Regions from separate parts of the Peribacillus sp. NJ4 genome, predicted to be linked through region 1. Evidence: predicted binding sites of a transcription regulator. Region 1 holds the regulator's gene; each other region holds the start of a gene.
The links. The regulator Rex, encoded in region 1, represses fermentation and respiration genes when NADH is low (regulators of the CRP and FNR family bind a similar motif). The targets are predictions, from matches to a motif close to TTGTGAAATATTTCACAA.
Positions count from the first base shown of each region.

Region 2: the regulator Rex is predicted to act here: its motif matches at 4,384-4,401, upstream of qoxA (cytochrome aa3 quinol oxidase subunit II).
Region 3: the regulator Rex is predicted to act here: its motif matches at 3,586-3,603, upstream of QUF94_RS18175 (helical membrane plugin domain-containing protein).

Region 1 is NZ_JAUCFQ010000006.1:208,116-216,071, forward strand. Features, by position in the region: gene tsaB (tRNA (adenosine(37)-N6)-threonylcarbamoyltransferase complex dimerization subunit type 1 TsaB) at 1-264, shown strand, start outside; gene rimI (ribosomal protein S18-alanine N-acetyltransferase) at 287-739, shown strand; gene tsaD (tRNA (adenosine(37)-N6)-threonylcarbamoyltransferase complex transferase subunit TsaD) at 736-1,749, shown strand; gene QUF94_RS27165 (ABC transporter ATP-binding protein) at 2,028-3,947, opposite strand; gene moaC (cyclic pyranopterin monophosphate synthase MoaC) at 4,079-4,585, shown strand; gene QUF94_RS27175 (redox-sensing transcriptional repressor Rex) at 4,616-5,278, shown strand; gene QUF94_RS27180 (YdiK family protein) at 5,307-5,519, opposite strand; gene QUF94_RS27185 (CPBP family intramembrane glutamic endopeptidase) at 5,516-6,241, opposite strand; gene groES (co-chaperone GroES) at 6,578-6,862, shown strand; gene groL (chaperonin GroEL) at 6,921-7,956, shown strand, end outside.
Region 2 is NZ_JAUCFQ010000001.1:4,902,401-4,910,356, forward strand. Features, by position in the region: gene QUF94_RS24500 (YfmQ family protein) at 1-100, opposite strand, end outside; gene qoxD (cytochrome aa3 quinol oxidase subunit IV) at 430-714, opposite strand; gene qoxC (cytochrome aa3 quinol oxidase subunit III) at 716-1,312, opposite strand; gene qoxB (cytochrome aa3 quinol oxidase subunit I) at 1,312-3,258, opposite strand; gene qoxA (cytochrome aa3 quinol oxidase subunit II) at 3,332-4,264, opposite strand; gene QUF94_RS24525 (hypothetical protein) at 5,350-5,664, opposite strand; gene QUF94_RS24530 (S1C family serine protease) at 5,933-7,168, opposite strand; gene QUF94_RS24535 (hypothetical protein) at 7,358-7,956, opposite strand, start outside.
Region 3 is NZ_JAUCFQ010000001.1:3,649,630-3,657,585, reverse strand. Features, by position in the region: gene QUF94_RS18190 (6-phospho-beta-glucosidase) at 1-856, shown strand, start outside; gene chbG (chitin disaccharide deacetylase) at 853-1,584, shown strand; gene QUF94_RS18180 (NAD(P)/FAD-dependent oxidoreductase) at 1,672-2,853, opposite strand; gene QUF94_RS18175 (helical membrane plugin domain-containing protein) at 2,889-3,326, opposite strand; gene QUF94_RS18170 (SMI1/KNR4 family protein) at 4,531-4,986, shown strand; gene QUF94_RS18165 (response regulator transcription factor) at 5,107-5,814, shown strand; gene QUF94_RS18160 (sensor histidine kinase) at 5,811-6,872, shown strand; gene QUF94_RS18155 (ABC transporter ATP-binding protein) at 6,969-7,745, shown strand; gene QUF94_RS18150 (FtsX-like permease family protein) at 7,723-7,956, shown strand, end outside.

The DNA.
Region 1 (7,956 bases):
TCCTCTGAGTGGGCGATTCGATTGAAGGAATTAAATCGTCCCGTTTTATTTGTTGGTCAAGATGTGGATATCCATCGGGATGCTATTACGGATGCATTGGGCAATTTAGCAGTATTTGCTCCGGTACAGTCCTTTAACTCAAGACCAAGCGAACTTGCTTTCATTGGTCTTGAGAAGGACGAAGTGGATGTTCACCAGTTTGTACCGAATTATATTCGTATGGCTGAAGCAGAAGCTAAGTGGCTTGAACAGCAGGGGAAATAAAAAAGGAAAGCGACCGATTATTATGAGTAAAACATTGACGTTCCGAAAGATGAAAACGGAAGATATCGACCAAGTGCTTAACGTGGAAAAGCAGTCCTTTACATTGCCTTGGAGCCGGGAAGCCTTTTTTAATGAATTGAATCATAATCAATATGCTGTGTACATGGTGATAGAGGATGAGGGGAAAATTGCCGGTTATTGCGGTGCGTGGATCGTCATTGATGAATCGCACATTACCAATATTGCTATTTTACCTGAATACCGAGGGCAAAAGCTTGGAGAAGCCTTGCTCAGGAAGATGATTGAAATCTCCATTGCGATGGGTGTGGTGAGGATGACGCTTGAGGTTCGTGTCAGTAATGCAGTCGCCATCTCACTTTACGAAAAACTAGGTTTCCAAATGGGTGGAATCCGGAAAAATTATTATACAGATAATCAAGAAGATGCTTATGTTATGTGGGTGAATTTTTCATGAAAACAGATCAACTTATATTAGGAATTGAAACCAGCTGCGACGAAACTGCTGCAGCTGTCATAAAAAATGGAACAGAAATACTGAGCAATGTCGTGGCTTCACAAATAGAAAGCCATAAACGTTTTGGCGGTGTCGTGCCCGAAATAGCTTCCCGTCACCATGTAGAGCAAATTACGATTGTTCTTGAAGAGGCACTGCTCCAGGCAGGTGTGACATATGAAGATTTGGATGCCATTGCCGTTACAGAAGGCCCCGGACTTGTAGGGGCACTATTAATAGGCGTGAATGCAGCTAAGGCTGTAGCTTTCGCACATGGAATCCCGATTGTTGGTACGCATCATATTGCGGGCCATATCTATGCAAATAGACTTATTCAGGAAATCCAATATCCTGCCCTTTCTTTAGTCGTTTCGGGAGGTCATACGGAATTGGTGCTTTTAGAAGAACCGGGTTCTTTCAAGGTGATAGGGGAGACGCGGGATGATGCAGCAGGAGAGGCGTATGATAAAGTGGCTCGAACTTTGGGGCTCCCTTATCCTGGTGGACCGCATATAGATAGGCTTGCGCAAGAAGGCTCACCAACTTTGAAACTGCCCCGGGCATGGTTGGATGGCAGCTATGACTTTTCTTTCAGTGGGTTGAAATCAGCAGTAATCAACACTTTGCATAATGCAGAACAGCGCGGGGAAGAAATTGAACCTAAAGATCTAGCGGCAAGTTTCCAAGCAAGCGTTATAGAAGTGCTTGTAATGAAAGCTGTAAAGGCTGCAAAGGAATATAATGTGAAGCAGGTACTGCTTGCGGGAGGAGTTGCCGCAAATAAAGGCCTGAGGGAAGCGTTAACGGAAGCTTTTAAGGATTTACCTATGGATATATCGATTCCGCCCCTCTACCTTTGTACGGACAATGCGGCCATGATCGGTGCTGCTGGCAGTGTCATGTTTGAAAAAGGAAAGCGCTCTGGATTGGATTTGAACGGAAATCCTGGATTGGATATAGAAGCATTTTGATTGACGAGAAGGCAGGATTCCGAACTTCGGCATCCTGCCTTTTTATCGTCTTTAATAAAAAAATAGAATATTCTGTGGATAAAGTTTTTTTGACAATCATACTGGATGTGTATAAATGGGTGGTTTTGTGGATAAGTGGATATGTTTCTGTGGATAATGTGCATAACTCAAATTAATCCCTAGTAAACGGTAAGTGATTTGTTAACAAGTTTGTGGATAACTTTCCGAAACATTTTACCTGAAAAAGAAAAGACCGAGTCATTTGACTCGGTCAATTGTCATTCTTCCAGCTCAGCCCATTCTTCGAGAAGCCGGTCTAATTTTTCCTGTGCTTTATCAAGCTTTGTTTGGACTTCCATTACTTTCTCATGATCTTGGAAAACATTTGGGTCACAAAGTAGTTCATTATACTCGTTTATTTCGGTTTCAAGAAGCTCCATGGCAGCCTCGATATCCTCAATGCGCCGTTTTCGCTGACGTTCAGCTTTTTTTGCTTCTTTATCGATTTTATAATTTGTTTTTTCTACGAATACATCTAAGGTTTTCGCTTGATTTTCCTCTTCAAGTGCTTTGATTTCCGCTTGCTCCTGTTTCTTCTCCACATAGTAATCATAATCACCGAGGAATTCTTCGTTGCCGTCTTTGGAGAGCTCGATCACTTTCGTTGCTATCCGATTAATGAAATAACGGTCATGTGAAACGAAAAGAATAGTTCCCGGATAATCGATCAATGCGTTTTCAAGCACCAATTTACTATCGAGGTCTAAATGGTTCGTTGGTTCATCAAGAATTAAAAAGTTCCCTTTTTCCATCATCATTTTGGCTAGAGCAAGCCGGGCCTTTTCGCCGCCGCTTAGTGTGGAAACGGTTTTTAAAACATCGTCCCCGCTAAAAAGGAAATTACCGAGTACGGTGCGTATGTCCTTTTCCGGTTTAAGGGGATAGTCATCCCATAATTCATTGAGTACGCGTTTATTGGAAACAAGGTTAGCCTGTTCCTGATCGTAGTAACTGACTTCGACGTTCGTTCCGAAACGGAAATCCCCGGAAAGTACAGGCAGTCTAGAGATGATCGTTTTCAATAACGTTGATTTTCCAACGCCATTTGGGCCAACAAGAGCTATGCTCTCTCCTTTTGTCATCCGGGAATTTATATTTTTTGATACCATTTCCCCTTCGTAGCCGATAGCCAAGTCCTGAAGGTGAAGCACTTCATTTCCGCTTTGCTTTTCAATCTGGAATGAAAAATTTGCGGATTTTTCATCACCTTGCGGCTTGTCCAAAACATCCATCTTTTCGAGCTGTTTGCGTCTGCTTTGTGCTCTTTTCGTGGTGGAAGCCCTTGTGATATTGCGTTGGACAAAGTCGCGAAGCTTTTCGATTTCCCCTTGTTGTTTCTCGAAAAGCTTCATGTCCCGCTCATAATCTTCCGCTTTGCCTTCTAGGTAAGAACTATAATTACCATAGTATTTTTTCATGTTGTTCCGGGAAATTTCATATACCTGGTTTACGACTTTATCTAGAAAATAGCGGTCATGGGAAACAATAAGAACAGCTCCTTGGTAGCCTTGTAAATATTGCTCAAGCCAAGAGAGGGTTTCGATATCCAAATGGTTCGTTGGCTCATCCAGAATCAATATATCCGGTTTCCTTAAAAGCAGTTTCCCTAAAGCGAGTCTAGTTTTTTGCCCACCGCTTAAAGTGGAAATTGGGGTAGAATAGTCAAAGTCAGCAAACTGAAGTCCATGCAATACGGAACGGATATCCGCTTCATATTGATAACCGCCCTTCTCTTTGAATGCTACCATCAAAGTGTCATATTCATTCAACACTTTTTGGTAAATTACTTCGTTTTCAAAGATGTCAGGTCTGGCTATATCGGCCTCAAGGCGACGCAGTTCTTTTTCTTGCTCTATAAGGTCCTTGAATACTGTCAGCATCTCATCCCAAATGGTAAGTTCGGATTCCAGTCCCGTATCCTGGGCCATATAGCCGATGGTGACGCCTTTTGGTTTGATTATTTCACCGCCATCATGGGAAATTTGCCCGGCTATGATTTTTAGCAGAGTGGATTTCCCGGCGCCATTACGGCCAACAAGTGCAATTCGATCTTTATTTTGAACTTCGAGCTTCATATTTGATAAAATAAGTTCAGCTCCATAATATTTCGATAGTTGATTGATTTGTAATAAAATCATAGATTTCACCTCAATTGATTATTGTTAGTGTAACTTATTTTAGTTATTATCGGCAACAGCTTGGTTCCAAGCTAAAACAAGCTGTTACATAAAGTGGAATAATAGTGTATGATTTAGGAGGGGTTACTTAAATGGGAGACTTAACGCATTTTAATGAGCAAGGCAGGGCCAAAATGGTTGATGTGAGTGCTAAGCCTGAAACAACCCGGACGGCTATAGCTCAATCGAGCATTTTATTGAACGATGAAATATATGAATTGGTCACGAACCAGAAAATGAAAAAGGGTGATGTACTGGCTGTTGCACAAGTTGCAGGAATAATGGCCAGCAAGAATACATCCAATATAATTCCGATGTGCCACCCCATTGCTCTGCAAGGGGTCAATATAGCCTTTGATTGGGAAAAGGAAGATCAAGGATATAGGCTTAGGATTGAAACGGAAGCTAAGACAAAAGGGAGTACAGGTGTGGAAATGGAAGCGTTAACAGCTGCATCCGTGACTGCCTTGACTATTTATGACATGTGTAAGGCCATTGATAAGGGAATGGTAATCGGGCCTACATTCTTAGTGGAGAAAACAGGCGGAGTTTCTAGCAACGATTATAAAAGACAAGTAAAACAAACAGATAGAGATTAAGTTGAAAAGCATGTGTGAAGGCGGGGAAGAATGATGAACCATGACCCAAAGATACCGCAGGCAACAGCCAAAAGGTTGCCATTGTATTATCGATTTTTAAAAAACTTACATTCCTCAGGCAAACAAAGAGTTTCCTCGGCAGAGCTAAGCGAAGCCGTAAAAGTGGATTCTGCTACCATTCGCCGTGATTTTTCCTACTTTGGCGCGCTTGGGAAAAAAGGCTACGGCTACAATGTCAATTATTTATTATCCTTCTTTAGAAAAACACTAGATCAGGATGAATTGACAAAAGTCGCTTTAATCGGGGTAGGAAATTTAGGGACCGCTTTTTTAAATTACAATTTCATGAAAAATAATAATACGAAGATTGAAATGGCATTCGAAGTCTCTGAAGATAAGGTCGGCAAGCAAATAGCTGATGTGCCAATCTACCATATGGATCAAATCGATACACTATTGCAGGAAAATAATATTACTGCGGCTATTTTGACAGTGCCTGCCCAGGTAGCCCAGACGATAACCGATCGTCTAGTCAAAGCCGATATAAAAGGAATATTGAATTTCACACCTGCACGGCTGACAGTACCTCCATCCATAAGGGTTCATCATATTGACCTGGCTGTGGAGCTTCAGTCGCTCATCTATTTTCTGAAACATTATCCTGTAATGGAAGAAGCTGCATTGGAGGAATGAAAAAAACGCTGCGTTATAGCAGCGTTTTTTATTTTTTCTTATTTTTTTGGGCGGCTTTAATCTTAAAGTGAAGCATGATCATGCGTAATCCCGATCCAAAGTCCAGGGTCGCGATCAGTACAAGTATGTAGGCAAAGATTCCCCATCCTGTAGAACTGACGGTTTGAATCGCGATAGCGGTAAAAAGAGCTCCTAAGCCTGCATAGATGATGCCCATGAATAATGGTGATTGACGTTTCATAATAAACCTCCGATGAATGCCTGTGCAGTATCTATCATCTTCTCAATATCTTTCCGATATACCACTTGAAGGATGATAACAAGCGTATTCATCGCAACATGAGCGCTAATGGACACGAGGATGCGGCCCGTTTTCGCATAAAGGAAAGCAAAGGTGAAGCCCATTGCCGAATATAAAAGAAGATGTTCCAATTCACCATGCGCCAAGCCGAAAATAACTGAACTGAGTAAAGCTGAAATAAAGAAGTTAAAGCGTTTATGAAGTGATCCGAAAATGATTTTCCGGAAAATGATTTCTTCCAATATAGGTCCAATTACTGAAGTGACGAAAATGACCATGGGGACTTGGTAAATGAGTGAAATGAGCTGCTGCGTATTTTCAGATTCAGGCTCCACTCCAAGCATCTGTTCAATGCTCCCGGCAATGCTTTGCGCAAAAAGAGCCATGAACACTCCTGCTATTGCCCATAATATGGACATGGGAATAGAATCTTGATTCCTTGTGTCCACCTTTTCCCTCATATCTTTTCTTATTAAAAAAAGAATCAAGGATAGAGCAACGAGAAAGCTGAATACGATCCAGTATGCTGCAGACTTCACTTGGAGTTCATCAGCAGGCATTCCAATTGAAGACCCGATCAACATGAAAATGGGTACCCCAACGATACTGGATAATTGCATGGCAATGTAAGTGATGATGACGAACCAATATTCTTTTTTCAAAAATGAAAACTCCTTTTATTTTGTCACCCATTTCGCTTAGAACGTTCCAAATATGGGGACAATCAATAAACGCATACTCCAAAATGGTATCAAATATTGAAGCATAACACCACTTAAAGGTACCCCTAATCAAACATTTCAGTCACTTTGTTAAAAGAATCATTATGCTAAAGTAGTATACCCGTAATTTATCAGAAATTAATAAAAAATTTTCGATAAGATACTTGCAAAAAAGGCTCGGTTTATTTAATATTATAAATGTGTTAGCACTCGATGATGAAGAGTGCTAATAATCATGAAACAAATTATCAAGAGAATATGAGGAGGTTGTTTCACTTGTTAAAACCATTAGGTGATCGCGTTATTATTGAACTAGTTCAATCTGAAGAAAAAACTGCAAGCGGTATTGTTCTTCCTGATACTGCAAAAGAAAAGCCACAAGAAGGTAAGGTAGTAGCTGTTGGTACTGGCCGTGTCCTTGAAAATGGCGAACGTGTTGCTTTAGAGGTTGCCCAAGGCGATCTAATTATCTTCTCAAAATATGCAGGTACTGAAGTTAAATACGAAGATACTGAATACTTAATTTTACGTGAAAGCGACATTCTAGCTGTAATCGGCTAATTATACATCATACTTAACTGAACGAAAATTTTCTTAAATTTTAGGGAGGTACTTATAAATGGCTAAAGAAATTAAATTTAGTGAAGAAGCACGCCGCTCCATGCTTCGTGGTGTGGACGCACTTGCAGATGCAGTTAAAGTAACGCTTGGACCAAAAGGTCGTAACGTGGTTCTTGAGAAAAAATTCGGTTCACCGCTTATCACTAATGACGGTGTGACGATCGCTAAAGAAATCGAACTCGAAGATGCATTCGAAAACATGGGTGCGAAATTGGTTGCTGAAGTAGCAAGCAAAACAAACGACGTAGCTGGTGACGGTACAACTACTGCAACGGTTCTTGCACAAGCCATGATCCGTGAAGGTCTTAAAAACGTAACAGCTGGTGCTAACCCAATGGGTATCCGTAAAGGAATCGAGAAAGCGGTCAATACTGCAATTGCAGAATTGAAAGCCATTTCCCAACCTGTTGAAAACAAAGAATCGATTGCACAAGTTGCTGCCATCTCTTCAGCTGATGAAGAAGTGGGCCAACTGATTGCTGAAGCAATGGAGCGCGTTGGTAACGACGGCGTCATCACAATCGAAGAGTCAAAAGGTTTCACTACTGAATTGGACGTTGTAGAAGGTATGCAGTTCGATCGTGGATATGCATCTCCATACATGGTTACTGATTCAGATAAAATGGAAGCTGTCCTAGAAAATCCATACATCTTGATCACAGATAAAAAAATCACGAATATCCAAGAAATCCTTCCTGTACTTGAGCAAGTTGTTCAACAAGGGAAACCGCTATTATTGATTGCTGAAGATGTAGAAGGCGAAGCGCTTGCAACTCTTGTTGTGAATAAACTTCGTGGAACATTCAACGCAGTTGCGGTTAAAGCTCCTGGATTCGGTGACCGTCGTAAAGCAATGCTTGAAGACATCGCAGCTCTTACAGGCGGCGAAGTAATCACTGAAGAAATCGGTCTTGACCTTAAATCTGCAACAATCGATTCATTAGGCCGTGCGTCTAAAGTGGTTGTTACAAAAGAAAATACAACGATCGTTGAAGGTGCTGGAAATACAGCTCAAATTCAAGCTCGTGTAAACC
Region 2 (7,956 bases), on a different contig from region 1:
ATTTGCTGATAATCCAATTCACTGCATCGGTTGGAAGGCAGGTAACTAATAATTTAAGCAAACTTAATAGAATTGTCAAAATCAAAACCGGCAATGTCATATTTCATCATCTCCGCTACGTCATATATTAATTTCTTATATAGATTATTATATCAAAGGATCAGATAGTTTTTCTTAGAAAATGTGTCTTTTATATTAACGTTTTACTTTAGTAAAACATCGCACTTAAACGCACGGGAGCGCTTCAAAAAGAGTAAATTTTGCCCTTATGAATATAATGTTCCGAAATGGTTATACTAAACAAAATGGTTTCATCCACACCCTTCTTAACAAATTTCTATGAACGAAGTGGTTAGAGTGGTATATGAATTTCTACTTATTAAATACAAAAAAGCTGGGCGTCTTCAAGACGCCCAGCTTTTCAATCGATTATTGATATCCCCAAATCATTGTTAGCATTGTACCGAAAATTGTAACCAATGCAACGAACAATCCGTAATAAACGTTTGTGTAAATCGATGCTTTATCTTCAGACTCACCTGCGTGCATGAACATAACCAATTGCAGTGCAGCTTGCATGAAAGCTGTAACAAGCAGGATGATCACACCCATTTTAAGTGAGAGATCAAACACAATAACTGATAGTGCGACCAAAGTCAGGACTAGTGAAAAGGCAAATCCCATAACTTGGCCCCGTGGGAATAATTCTTTCATATTACATCATTCCTTTCAGGTAGACGAAACTGAAGATGAAGATCCAGACAACGTCCAAGAAATGCCAGTAAAGTGAAAAGATGAAAGCCTTGTTTGTTGTTTCTGGAGTCATACCGCGCTTTTTAATCTGCATGACGATGAAGGTTCCCCAGAATAAACCAAGTGTAACGTGAGCTCCATGCGTACCTAGTAATGTAAACAAACTAGATAAGAAAGCACTTGTTTGAATGGTTGCTCCTTCATGTACATACTCCACGAATTCATAAATTTCGACTCCCAAGAAGCCTAAACCAAGAATAAGGGTGATAATGAAGAAACCAATCGTTGCTTTCTGCCTGCCAAGTCTCATTGCATTGATTCCAAGACCTATGGTAAAACTACTAGTTAAAAGAAAGATTGTTTGAAACATTAAGGTTGGGACTTTAAAAAGATGTTCCCCTGTTGGACCATTTCCAGTTCCATCAACTAATACAAAATAAGTGGCGAACAGTGTAGCGAAAAGAGCTATTTCTGCCCCAAGGAAAATCCAGAATCCAAAAATCTTTAAGCGATTTTCTTCCGTGCTATATTCTAGTGGCAGCGAGTTATCTATTTTCATTACTTAGCACCTCGCAATTTATTTTCAGTTTCTTCGATCTCTTCAACAGAGATATAACGTCCGTGATCTTTTTCGAATGAACGGTGAATCATACAAGCAAAGATACCGATCGTTGCAATGATTGCAATGATCCACATGCTGAATACCATTGCAAAGCCCCAAACGAAGAAGATACAGCTCATGATAAACGGCACGCCACTGTTATTTGGCATATGAATCTTTTCTACTTTACCACCAAATAATTTAAAGCCCTTTTTCTTAGAATCCCAGAATGCTTCTGTAGAATCAACTGTAGGCACAATTGCAAAGTTATATTCTGGAATTGGTGTATGGGTAGCCCACTCTAGAGAACGTGCATCCCATGGATCGTTTGAAATATTTCTTGATGCATAACGAGTGCTCCAATAGATATTGTACACAATAAGTGCAAAACCTATTGCTAAGCCAATTGCTCCAACGAAAGAAAGCATATTCAATGGACCATAGCCCGTTGATTCAGAGTACGTATACATACGACGTGCCTGCCCATCTAAACCAGTGATGAACATCGGGAAGAATGTTACATTAAAGCCGATTGTAATGAACCAGAACGACCATTTCCCAATTTTTTCGCTCAACATGAAGCCAAACATTTTTGGCCACCAGTACGTAAAACCAGCAAGTACGGCAAATACAGTACCAGGGATTAAAACGTAATGGAAGTGAGCTACTAAGAACATTGTATTGTGGTATTGGTAGTCAGCACTCGCCATTGCAAGCATAACCCCAGTTACCCCACCGAGAGTGAAAATCGGAATGAAAGCTAACGAGTATAACATTGGGACGGTAAAAACGATTTTACCTTTCCAAAGTGTGAACAACCAGTTGAAAATCTTAACACCGGTCGGAACGGCAATTGCCATTGTGGTAATCGAGAAGATACCATTAACCATTGCACCGTGACCCATTGTATAGAAATGGTGAGCCCATACAATGAAAGATAGAGTAGAAATAGCTACCATGGAGATAACCATCGAATTATATCCGTACAGGTTACGACGTGCAAATGTCGAAATGATTTCACTGTAAATACCGAAAGCTGGAAGTATTACTATATAAACTTCAGGATGTCCCCAAACCCAGAACAAGTTCGCCCAAAGCATATCGCTACCGCCATTGGCCATCGTAAAGAATTGAGTTCCGAATAGACGATCCATTGTCATCAACGCAAGTGCCACTGTCAATACAGGGAAAGCGAAAACGATAATGAAGTTTGTGATCAAGATAGACCATGTGAACATTGGCATTTTCATTAAGTTCATGCCAGGTGCTCTCATTTTCAAGATTGTTACGATAAAGTTGATACCAGTCAGTAATGTACCGATACCAGCTATTTGAATTGCAATCGCGTAATAGTTCGAACCAACTGATTCACTGAAATCATTACTTGCCAGCGGGAAGTAAGATGTCCAACCTGCATCAGGAGAACCACCAACTACGAAAGAGATGTTAAATAGCATTGCCCCCATGAAGAATAACCAGAAGCTGACTGCGTTTAGACGTGGGAATGCTACGTCACGCGCTCCAATTTGTAATGGTGTGACAATGTTCATTAACCCAATGATAAATGGCATAGCCATGAACAGGATCATGACAACCCCATGTGTTGTAAATACCTCATTATAATGCTGCCCATCCAAAAGACCGTTATCTGGAATAGCCGTTTGAGCACGCATCATGAGGGCATCAACGCCACCACGGAAGAGCATAAGCAGTGCTGCCAAGATGTACATGATACCAATACGTTTATGGTCAACCGTTGTTAACCACTCACGCCATAAGTAACCCCATTTTTTAAAATAGGTAATTCCGGCAACAACCGCAATCATGGTTAAGCCAATGGCAACCATGGATGCATAAATCGCAGGACTTGGATGAGGTACGGCAAATCGATCAAAGTAATCCATACTTTTGTGACTCCTTTCAGGAAAATATTCCTTATCTTGTAAACCTAGATGTTTTATCGAACGAAATTAATTCTTAGTGATCATGATTCATGTTGCTGTGTTCTGAATGTTCCTCGTGTGAATCCTTGGAATCACTTTCTTCAGTATCAGAAGATCCGTGGTTACCATGACCAGCATGTTCCCCTTCAGGAGCTGGAGAAAACTCTAAGTGAGTTCCAGTGTAAGTGGATTGTCCCACATGACCAGGTTCTAATAATTCATTGAATTTTTTCTCAGTAATCGGTTCAGCAGTAGCTTTAATTTCATCTACCCATTTATCGTATTCTTTTGCAGACAGTACATTAACGTTAAACGTTTGCTGAGCAAAACCTGAACCACTGAAGTTTGAATTTCGACCCATATACTCTCCTGGTACATCAGCTGCTAAGTGCAACGTATTAACCATGTTCGACATCGCGTATTTTTGTCCTCCAAGTTGTGGAATCCAGAAACTCGAGATTGGACCATATGAATAAAGTTTAAATTCAATTGGTCGGTTAGTCGGTAAAAACAGATAGTTAACTGTTTCGATATCTTCTTCCGGATAACTAAAATGCCACTTCCAGTTGGAAGATGAAGCGTAAATAATTAAAGGTTCTTGATCTCCGTATCCTTTAGGTGTTGCCTCAACTTCATTTGTTGTTTTAACAGTAACAACGGATAGGAAAGCGACGATTAAAATTGGGATCGCTACCCAAATTATTTCAAGAACCTTACTTCCTTCAATATGAGGTGGTTCATAATCATCACGCTGTTTGGAAGCACGATATTTCATTATCATGAAGATATACAGTACCATAACGACAAGGACGACAAAGGCCATTGTCCATATCGAAATCATAATAACATCTGCTTGTGTTGCAGCTACTGGCCCTTTAGGGTCCAAGACCATTAATGGGTTATCGCAACCGGTTAGCACAGTGGCAATTGTAAAAAGTATAGTTAATAGAGCCCATTTTATTTTCATAGTACTACCCCTTTCTTACATAATAAAATTCCTATTGGTAATTATTCGGACAAAGTGTTACCATGTTCACAAATCCCGACATACCAATATTAATCCCAAGTGTAAAAAAAGACAATATAAAGTGACATCTGTCACATAAAGTTCATTAAAGAGCAGTAAGAAGATGGTAAATGAACTGAAATGTTCGAAAATCTTCAGCAAATGAAATATAATAAATGTTTAATAACTTACCTACAGAAACTTCACTTATCAGTACAGGATTGCAGATAGAACTGATCCACTTTCCGTTTAATATTACTCTAATATAATGAAATAAAATTTTCACATTATATTCACCTCGTTTATTGCCTCAAGACTTATAAAGATTATGAATTATATTACCTATCCTGTTAATTAGGTATCTATCTTTGGAAAACATGATTTAAAGCGGATTTTTTTCACTCGGCCATGGAAGTTTTTAAATGGTAGCCGCATTGTACACGATCTTGCATCCATGCTTCAATACCCTAATGATCCAACACAGGTAAATATTATATATATATAAGGAAACAACGAGCGTGAAATGTAATTGGGTTCTTTCTCCTCGCAATACTTATTTTATTGCCCTGTCAGTATTCCTAAACAGCCGTTTAGCAGTAGTCGTGGGGTGAAGTAATTCAGGGATCAATCAACCTGTTGCAACTGTTCAAGTTTATCAGTCAGAGGACAGGCCAAAAACCATTTTTTAAAAAGTACATTTGGTGTTCAATCAATTCCACCTTTTGGAAACCCTTTACTCAATACCCCCATATTGATACGTGCTTCCCTTTTGTATCTTCAGGTAAAAACACATAAAAAAATCCACGAAAAAAGGACTTTTTAAAAGTGTCCTTTTCTCGTGGATATAGTTTAAAATTGAAGGTGAGAACTTCCTGGCGTGCAGGCAGTTTGGTTTGGATGTACAAGCAACACACGGAATGAAAGCGCATTCAATACTTGGGGTTAAATTGGCTAAGATTCTGCAAGCCAACGAACAACTCGTTTTGTTCATCCATACAAGTGAATCTGATGATAGAAAGCCAGTGTATTACGCTATATTCCTCGTTTTAGTTACTGAATTCTGTACTTCTTTTTGTTTGAGTTTTAGCCTTTGATTTCATTTTTATGATTTTAGTCGTTTCCGATTCAATTCTTTGGCCTTTATGTGTATTCATTACCATTTCTTCTGTCAGGACAAAAAATATACCAACTAGAAAAATGGCAGCTGCGCTTAGTGTGATGGCGATTCCAACAGCGGTAAATATATAATCCTTATTGTAATCGCTTACAAAAAAACTTAAAGCAAAAATAATAATTCCGATTACGCAACCTGTGCCCGATACCCATTTCACTGCATCCAACATCTTCTGATTAGCTTCCATAATTTCATCCCCTTTCTTTCTATTTTATGACATTTCACAAATTTGTCAAATCTTTTCTATTTTTTAACATATCTATAATGTAAACCTTGACAAATAGAAGACGCCGCTATTCACTTTTAGGTATTCGAGACTATATGAAAAATCTGATAAACAGTATAAATACACTATCATTTTTTCCGATATCAACACTTTCAATACTATTAAAAACTTTTTAACTACATTTTCAAATAAAAGACCCCTGATGATCAATCAGAGGCCTTCCTTCTATCTATGAGTTTTGCAAGGTTATCGTTACCGTTTTCTCTTCAGTCCCCCGATAGACTTTAACCTTTACTTTATCGCCGATTTTCTTATCTGTGTATAAAATTTTCCTTAATTCTTCTGTCGTTTTAATTTTCGTTCCATCAATCTCCACAATGATATCCTGCTGCTTAAGCCCTCCATTCGCCGCTGACGACCCCGCTTCTATACTCGTAACCATGACACCCGACTTTGCAGCTTCAGGAACATTTTGAAGATAATACTGTGGCAGTTCTTCTATGCTGGCCAAGCTTACTCCTAAATACGGTCGCGTGATTTTTCCGTTTTCAATCAGTTCCGTAACAATCGGAATCACATCATTACTTGGTATGGCAAACCCTAAGCCTTCCACACCGCTTTCGGAAATCTTCAAGCTGTTTATGCCGATCACTTCCCCAGCGGTGTTGATCAATGCGCCGCCGCTATTGCCAGGGTTGATCGCTGCATCTGTTTGAAGGACATCAAGTTCCCACTCCCCCTCCGATGTATCGACTGAAATGGAGCGTCCGGTAGCACTGACGATCCCTTGTGTAACGGAACGTGAAAAATCAAGTCCAAGAGGGTTACCGATCGCCAATACTTCTTCACCTGGACGCATGCTATCAGAATTCCCGAATTTAATTCCCTCAGGTGCTTTCGAGGCATCAATTGTCAAAACCGCTAGGTCCGTCAATGCATCAGCCCCGACAACCACTGCCGTTGCCTTTTTCCCATCATACAATGAAATTTCGACTTCCTTAGCTCCTTCAATAACGTGATTGTTCGTGATGATATAGGCCTTCCCATTAGCTTTTTTATAAATGACCCCTGAACCAGTGCCGCTCTCAACCGTTTCGCTCCCCGTGCTTTGCTGCTGGTATGGGTACCGGTTTTGAATCTCCTGTAAATTCACGACCCCTACTATCGATTTGGATGCTGATTCAACCATCTCTGCCCTATCATTAGAATCCGTACTAGTCGATAACTTTTCTGCCGTGACACTCCCATCCTTTTCACCGCTTTCCGTTTGCTCTACACCTGCCGTTTGACTTGACTCATTCACTGAACTTTTCCCTTGATCTATAAAGTCCCCGCCAAATAAAAATACAGTTGATGTAACCATAGAAGCAACCGTTCCGGAAACAAGGCCAGTTAGCCATATAGACTTGCCCTTTTTCCGTTCTGTCTTCACTCTGACTTGCTCATCGCCATTATTATTCTCCATCATTATCCCTCCTATGATTGTCCTTTACTTGGCTCAATCATAAACAGTAAATATTAAAAAATTCTTAAGAAATAAAGAATAAGGCCACCTTTTCACAAAAAAATTATCGAATCCAGCTATATGATATTTTGCAGTCCGACAAAATAAAAAGGCCTCCACAGGGGACCCTTTCAATTCGACATTATAGCCTTACATGACTTCATACACTTCTTTTGTCTTCTTATTCACACCATACCAGCCCCAAGTAGCTTTGTGGCCATTTTTCTGACTGCCTGCATCCACTTCGAACACTTGAAAAATGTAATCTCCCTTTTCGGCATCATGATCATATTCGATTTGCAAATGTGGAAAGTTTTTCATGTCCACGTAATCCTTCACTAGCTTCTCCGCCTGAGATTTACTTAAGGGACTAGCCGAATCCTTACTCCCTTCTTTGCTTTTTACCGATTCTACTTTTCCTTTTGAATCCGTTGCCGCCTTATCATCTACTTTGGATCCAATGGTCCCGTCCTCACTTGCTTCCTCCACCGGTTCCACTTCGTCATTTCCCTCTACTGTTTCTAACGTGGCGGAGTCTGATACCGGGTGCATTTCCACCGCCTTTAAAACCATTAGTTTCCCTTCCCGATATTTTGCTTTATATGCGGTTGCTTCTTTAAAATCTCTTTTTGCCGAATCAAAATCCTGTTCGTCGTATTTCTTCATTCCACTCGCCAGAAAACCTGAAAGATCCATTAACTCTCTTGCTTCCGGTGTTTCTGCTTCTTTATAAGCTAATTCAAATGCCT
Region 3 (7,956 bases), on a different contig from region 1:
TAATATTTCCAAGATCATCGGCCTTTGCAATGTTCCGATTGGCATGGAACGAGGTGTTGCGGATTTGATGGATGTCGAGCCATCAAGAGTCCGGATCGACTTTGCTGGTTTGAACCATATGGTTTACGGCTTGGATGTATTCGTTGATGGGGAGAGTGTCAAAGATCAAATCATCAATCTGATTACAGATCCAGCTAAAGCCGTCACGATGAAGAATATCCATGCAATGGGCTGGGAGCCGGAATTCCTTAGAGCGTTGGACCTGTTTCCGTGTCCATACCACAACTACTATTATAAAACGGGTGATGTACTGGCCCAAGAATTGAAGGATGCTGAAAAAGGGGAAACACGTGCTGAGGTCGTTCAAAGACTTGAAGCAGGATTATTCGAGCTTTACAAAGACGAGGATCTGGCTATCAAGCCGCCGCAGCTTGAAGAGCGCGGAGGTGCGTACTACAGTGATGCGGCTGTACGGTTGATTTGCTCGATGCATACGGATAAGCGTGATATTCAAGCGGTAAATACCGTCAACCATGGTGCGATTGAAGGCATCCCGTATGGATCGGCTATTGAAACCAGTTGCGTGATAACTAAGGATGGTCCCAAGCCAATCAATGTAGGAGAGCTTCCAGTCGCCGTTCGCGGTTTAATTCAGCAAATCAAATCCTTTGAAAGGGTAGCCATCGAAGCTGCGGTATCAGGTGACTATGATACTGCATTGCTAGCCATGACGATTAATCCACTCGTTCCAAGTGATCGGGTAGCGAAACTTATCTTAGACGAAATGCTTGAGGCACATAAAGATTATCTGCCTCAGTTTTTTGAAAAAAAGGAGTTGCAGGATAATTTATCATGATTGAGGTCCTTGTAAATGCAGATGATTTCGGGTTAACTAAAGCGGTGAATTATGGGATTTTGGATAGCCACAAATATGGAATTGTCAATTCGGCAACGATTATGATGAATGCGAAAGCAACGGAGCATGCGATTGAAATCGCAAAGAAGACACCGTCGTTGAAAGTAGGTATACACTTAGTGCTGACATGGGGAAAACCTTTGTTGAGCGACGTGCCTAGCTTAGTTGACGAATCTGGTTTCTTTAAGAAGCAAGGTTTGGTATATGGTGACCCTGCCGGTATTTCCTTGAGCGATTTGGAGAGGGAGTGGTCAGCACAGATCGAAAGATTCTTGGAATTCAGTCTGTTACCAACTCATTTCGACAGCCATCATCATGTACACGGGATAACAGAGTTTCTGCCAGTTATTCAAAAGCTATCCGATAAATACGGATTGCCAGTGCGTAATGCTGGAAAGCACCTTGCTGGGGTTCAAACCGTTACAGATGTGTTCCTGGATGACTTTTATGGAGAAATGGTGGTTGAAGACTACTTTCAAAACCTGAAGGGAAGGGTAATGGATGGGGAAAGCGTAGAGATAATGACTCATCCTGCTTATATGGATGAAGAATTGATGAAAGTTTCCTCTTATAATGATAAACGCATAAAAGAACTCCGGATTTTGACAAATGCAAAATTACCAGAGGGATTTTTCCTTAGATTCAGCATCAACCAAGTTAAGATTTGATTTTAAATTGTAGCCCTTTAATTACAAAGAGGACCATTCATCAAATGATGAATGGTCCTTTATAATTCATGATTGCTTTATCTAAAATTAATAAGCCAAACTGAATAGGGCTTTGATGTGTGATAGATAGCGAACATTACTTGCTTCTTTCATCAATGTAGCCGGCAGACCTTTAAGGGAAGTGTTATTGGCCCCAACGGTTGCCACCGCATCCTTACGGCCAAGGCTCGCAAGTGTACCTGAGTTTACTGGTGAAAATTCTTCAAGTTTCTTGCCTTCAAAGGCTGCATATAGGTTGTATCCAACAAGCTCACCCATTTGCCAAGCATTTTGTGCAGTAGGAGCGTATGGACGGCCGCCTTCTGGAGGGAATGCAACGGCACTGTCCCCGACGACGAAAACGTCATTATGGGATTTGGATTGCAAATACTCATTAACGGTTGCTTTGCCGCGATCCACTTCAAGGCCTGATTCGCCTACGATAGGAAGAGCTGCGACTCCGCCTGTCCAAACAAGCGTATTGGCAGTTATCGTTTGTCCATCTTTCAATTCGATTTGGTTTCCTTTAACACCCGTAACAGGCAGACCTGTCAAGAATTCAACGCCGCGTGCTTCCAAGCTTGTCATGGCACGTTCGATTAAGTGATCAGGCAGGACCGGAAGGATTTTTGGACCAGCTTCCACAAGCTTGATTTTCAAGTCCTTGAAGTCCACTCCGAACTTTTTGGCGATTTTAGGGAAATGATCCACGATTTCACCGATTAACTCGACACCCGTCAAGCCGCCGCCGCCGATCACGATCGTTGCATCCGCTTCATTATTCGTTTGTGCATATTCACGGATGCGATCTTCGATATGTTTGTAAATCTTGTTTGCATCATTTACGGATTTCAAGACCATGCTGTTTTCCTCAAGTCCCGGAATGCCGAAGAATCCTGTTTGGCTTCCCAAAGCAACAACCAGGGCATCATAAGATAAAGTGGAGCCATTGGAAAGCTTCACTTCTTTTTTATCGACTGAGAAAGACTCCACTTTTGAAATGGCAAGGTCGATATCTTTTCCTTTGAAAAGTTTTTCCAAAGGAATGGAAACAGCTTGTTCAGAAATGGATCCGCCTGCAAGACGGTGCAATTCGGTGATGATTTGGTGCGTTGGAAATTGGTTCACCACTGTAACCTGCACTTCATCCTTGTTGTAATATTCACGTACGGATAAGGCAGATAGTAAACCAGCATAACCTGCACCTAAGATGACGATTTGTTTTGACATAGTTAATCCCCCGTTCTTACTGAAAGTTTATCAAATTATTTTTGGTTTTTACGTTCTGAAGAGACTTCAAGAAAAGCTTGGGCGAAACGGAAAAGTTTTTGTGCTTGCGGATCTTTCATCATTCTTAACAGACCAAAAAGACCAATCACATCATTATTCACTTCAGCACGATCCTTAGCTTCGATGGCATTAGCCGCAAGCCCTTTCACTGAACCGACTACAGGTCCTGCGATCTCCGAAATGGCGCTGACCGTATCATTTTTCAAAACATCATCAGTCGCTACTGATTGAGCGAAATCATAAGACTTTGTTAAAATATTCACTAACTCAGTCAGCTTTGGTAACTGCTCAACTAAAGTGTTCAAGGATTCCTGAACCTCAGGCTTTAAAAGCTGATCTAGGATATCCAATTGTTCTTGGTTTGCAGAAATATTAAATGTTTCATGTTCAGGTTTTGAGACTACATCTACCATATCTAATTCCCCTTTTAAACTTAATTATTTTGTTTTATGTGTTTTCCGCCGATACTACTAATCATACGACTCTAATCCCTTAATTTCAAATATATTTTTTGTGATAGGAATATAATTTTATAGTTATTATTAAGAGCTAGTAGGTGGATTTTGCGATTTATCTTAATATTCCAAAAAAATATTAAGATTATTCTGGTTTTAATACCTTAAATATCGCCGTTTATTAGGGACATTTAACTTTTTTTATATAAGATAACGATTGTGATTCACTTTACTATAAGGGGTGGCTTGTACTATAGCTTGTCCAAGTAATTAATGACGGCTACATGCAGCTATTACACCGTGATCAATCCTAAAATAGGCATCTTTAGTTTCACATGTATGTTTGTTGTACTATAATGTCCATAATCTTTGAAGTTGCCATGCAAGTATGGAACCCAAGAATATTTTATCTGATTTAGGGTAAATAATATTATCGAATTGGAGATGATGCCCTTGGTAGAACGCAGGATATTAAAGATCCGTGGAGAAGTTATTGAAATATCCTCCAGGTATTGTGAGAAATATAGAAAATGGAATTGTACTGCTAAACTTCCTGATAGTTCCATAATAGCTTATTGCCGTGATAAGAATAAGCTTCGTGCTGAGACAGTTTCTATGAGCAGGTTATTAATTACTTATGATGACTATAAAATTGTATGAGATGTAATGGGATTAATAAATAGATAGGGAAAAGGCGCACAACCTCGAAGATGATGGTTGGGCGCCTTTTTTATTGAATAATATTTAATGTTAAGTTTCGTTTATCTGCGAGGGAATATATCTTCGAAAATGGAGATATATCATCGAAAACTCCTAATTAATCTACGAATTATACGATTTATCGATTTTTCGACAAAAACTCTTTTTTAAATAAAACTATTTTATTAATGAAAAGCAACGAAATTGTCAAAAAAAATATCAGAAAATACTAAAAAGGATAGTAAAATTATGTTAATATATTCAAAAAAGTGTTATTTTCTAACTAATAATGAATAATTTATTGTTAAGGACATTCAATAAGAAAAAGGAAAGTTTAGTTTACCAGAGTGCAATGCCATTTGACTGTGTAGGACCCGGCCCATTTTATAAGCAGGTGAAATGGCCTTAAAGAATAAGATTATCAATTGTTTTTGCGACAATAAACTGAATAGGAGTTGGTAGAATGGTTAGTATTAAGGGATATGGAAAAGCGACACAAGAAGCAGTGAATAATTTTCAGAAATTTGTGGGATTTGAAATCCCTGCGGATTATAAACAATTTCTTCTTACCCATAATGGCGGCACAACTGCAGTGCAAAACAGTAAGTTTTATGTAGATGCATTAGACACACTCGTTTGCTTAAATGTACTTTATGGGTTAGAGCTTCAGGATAAAGAACTGGATTTACAGAAATGGCATGAAGAAAACAGAGAAGACTTACATAAGAATTGCATTATCATAGGCAATGATACGTGTGCAGGTAAAATCTTGCTGATAGATAACGAAGAGGAAAAGGGAGTTTACTTCTGGGATCAGGGGTGGTATTCCGATCCATCAAGCCAGGATGAAAATATTTATAAAGTTGCAGAGAGTTTTAAGTCCTTCATTGAGGGATTGAAAATCCCGGAGGAAATCTAATTTTATTTGAATCCCCTTGATTGGCTCAGACCATTCAAGGTTTTTTATTGTAAATTCAATAACAAGATTGATGATATGCAAGAGTGATAGTAAGGATTGTTATGTTAAAGAGGTGAAGAAATGTATAAAATCTTATTGATTGAAGACGATGTCAAAATAGCTGGAATCTTGGTCAATTATATAAAAAGATATGGATATGAGGTTTTTGAAGTTAAGCAATTTGACAAAGTATTTGCGGAGTTCCAGGAGATAAGGCCAGATTTGGTTTTATTGGATATCAATCTGCCATATTATGATGGTTTCCATTGGTGCCGACTAATAAGGACGGTTTCAAAGGTTCCCATCATATTTATCTCTGCAAGGACAGATGAAATGAACCAAGTCATGGCCATTGAATATGGGGGAGATGATTATTTAACAAAACCGTTTCATTTGGAAGTGGTACTAGCGAAAATAAAGAGCGCCCTACGCAGGGTTTATGGTGAATATGCTGAAATATCTTCATTCCAACAACAAGTAAAGGAAATGGATGGGTTAACGCTTTATACGGAAAAAGCAATGATTGAATATCAACACAAACAGGTAACGTTAACTCAAAATGAGTTGAAATTATTGAGTTGTTTACTACGACAGTATGACACCATTGTCTCGCGTGAAGATTTACTTGAAGCACTTTGGAATGATGATTCATTTGTTGATGACAATACTTTGACTGTCAATGTCACTAGAGTGAGGAGAAAACTTGAGGATATTGGCGCCACGCATGCCATAACAACCAGCAGGGGAAAAGGATATCGACTAAAAATAGTGCAAGGTGAAGAAAAGTGAAGCTAAAATCCTACATTAAAGACCGTCTTTATTTTATATTTTATACTGTTCTATTGGGAAGCCTGCTTATTATTGCTTATGCATTAGCCGTTTTGGAAGCGGGAAATCAGATATCGATTTCCAATATCATCTATTTATTTATTCTCGCGTTGTTTTTGATGTTACTATTTTTAGCGATAGATTACATAAGGCATTACCGTTTTCTTAATCAGTTAGTAAGGATGAAGCAAGAACCGAGCTTGACGTTTGAATATGTCGAAGCCTTTGGGGATCCCCTGTCAAATGAACAAAAATTGTGGATTGAGCTTTTTCAACAAATGAACCAGGCTACGATAGAACAATTACAAGAACAGGTCAATCAGAAGGAGCAATATGAACTGTTGATTCACCAATGGGTACATCAAATGAAGACACCTGTTTCCGTCATTTCTTTACTGGTTCAAGAAGGGAAAAGGACATTTTCGAATGAGACGATGAAGGATTATCTTAAAGAGATTGAAGAAGAAAATGATCGTTTTCGCAGAGGGCTGGAAATTATCTTGCATGGAGCAAGGCTGCAGCGTTTTTCAGAGGATGTAAAATCGGAGCGGGTTGACTTGATTAATCTAGTCAAGCAAGTGATTAACGAGGAAAAGAAACAGTTCATCAAACGGTTCATTTATCCTAGACTTGACACGGAGCATGAGAATTTATATGTGCAGTCGGATCGTAAGTGGCTTCACTTTGCCATTAGTCAGGTGGTCTTTAATGCACTGAAATATTCAAGGCAGGGAGAGCATGACAGCATAACATTCAACATTTTTGAAAAAAAGTCAGAGGTTTTACTTAGGATAACGGATCAGGGCATTGGAATTGTCCCACATGATGTAAAACGAGTGTTTGATCCATTTTTTACAGGAGAGAACGGGCGGGCCCAACAAGAGTCAACTGGAATGGGACTATATCTAGTGAAGGAAATCGTTAACAGACTTGGGCATGGGATTACCATACAATCGACTGTATCCGAAGGGACTACAGTGGAATTTCTCTTTAATACAAATACCTTACATGAAAGGTGACAAAATTGTAAGGCAGTTAAGCGGTTATGTAATAAACTTCGATGGGAGCCTCCCACTATATTCATTATACTTGTGGTAAGAAAGGGAGGTAGCAGGATGTCGATTTTAAAAGCGGAGCAATTATCCAAAACTTATTTTCAAAAGCAGGGGAATTTATTTCATAAAGCGTTAGATAATTTCACCATGAATGTACAGAAAGGGGAATTTGTCGGAGTGATGGGTCCATCGGGCAGCGGGAAAACCACTCTGCTTAATTTAATGGCCACGATTGATAAGCCCACCACCGGGAAAGTCATTCTAAATGATCAAAATCCTAATGAATTAAAAAATCAGGACCTGGCTTTGTTTCGAAGGAGGGAGATTGGATTTGTTTTTCAAGACTTTAATCTTCTTGATACACTTACCGTTCGCGAAAATATCCTCCTTCCTTTAGCGTTAGATCATTATAAACTCGATGAAATGGAAAATAGGGTAAATCAGTTGGCACACCTTCTGGGGATTGAAGGGATTTTAGAAAAACGGACTTTTGAAATATCCGGAGGTCAGCAGCAACGAACGTCGTGTGCAAGAGCGATGATTCATGAACCATCCATTATTTTAGCAGATGAACCTACAGGTAATTTGGATTCCAAGTCTGCCAAGCAGGTAATGGATACCCTCACGACACTCCAGGAGAAAAAGGGAGCAACAATCCTCATGGTCACTCATGACCCGATTGCCTCCAGTTTCTGTGACCGGGTTTTATTCATAAAGGATGGCAAGTTCTTTTCGGAGGTTCATAATGGAGGGGAAAGACAGAGCTTCTATCATAGGATTTTAGATACGTTAAGTGTTTTGGGAGGAGTTTATCATGAACATTCGACTTCTCGCTAAGAGAAACATCCAAGGAAATGCCCAACGTTATCTTGCTTATTTTTTCAGTATCGTACTTTCCGTCTCAATCTTTTTTATTTATGCATCATTTATCTTTCATCCTGATGTGGTCCATACTAATATCCCCGGGGGAAAGCTTATTAGTAAGGGGCTCATTGCTGCTGAAATTGTGATCATCATATTTTCAGTTTTCTTTATAGCTTATTCGAAT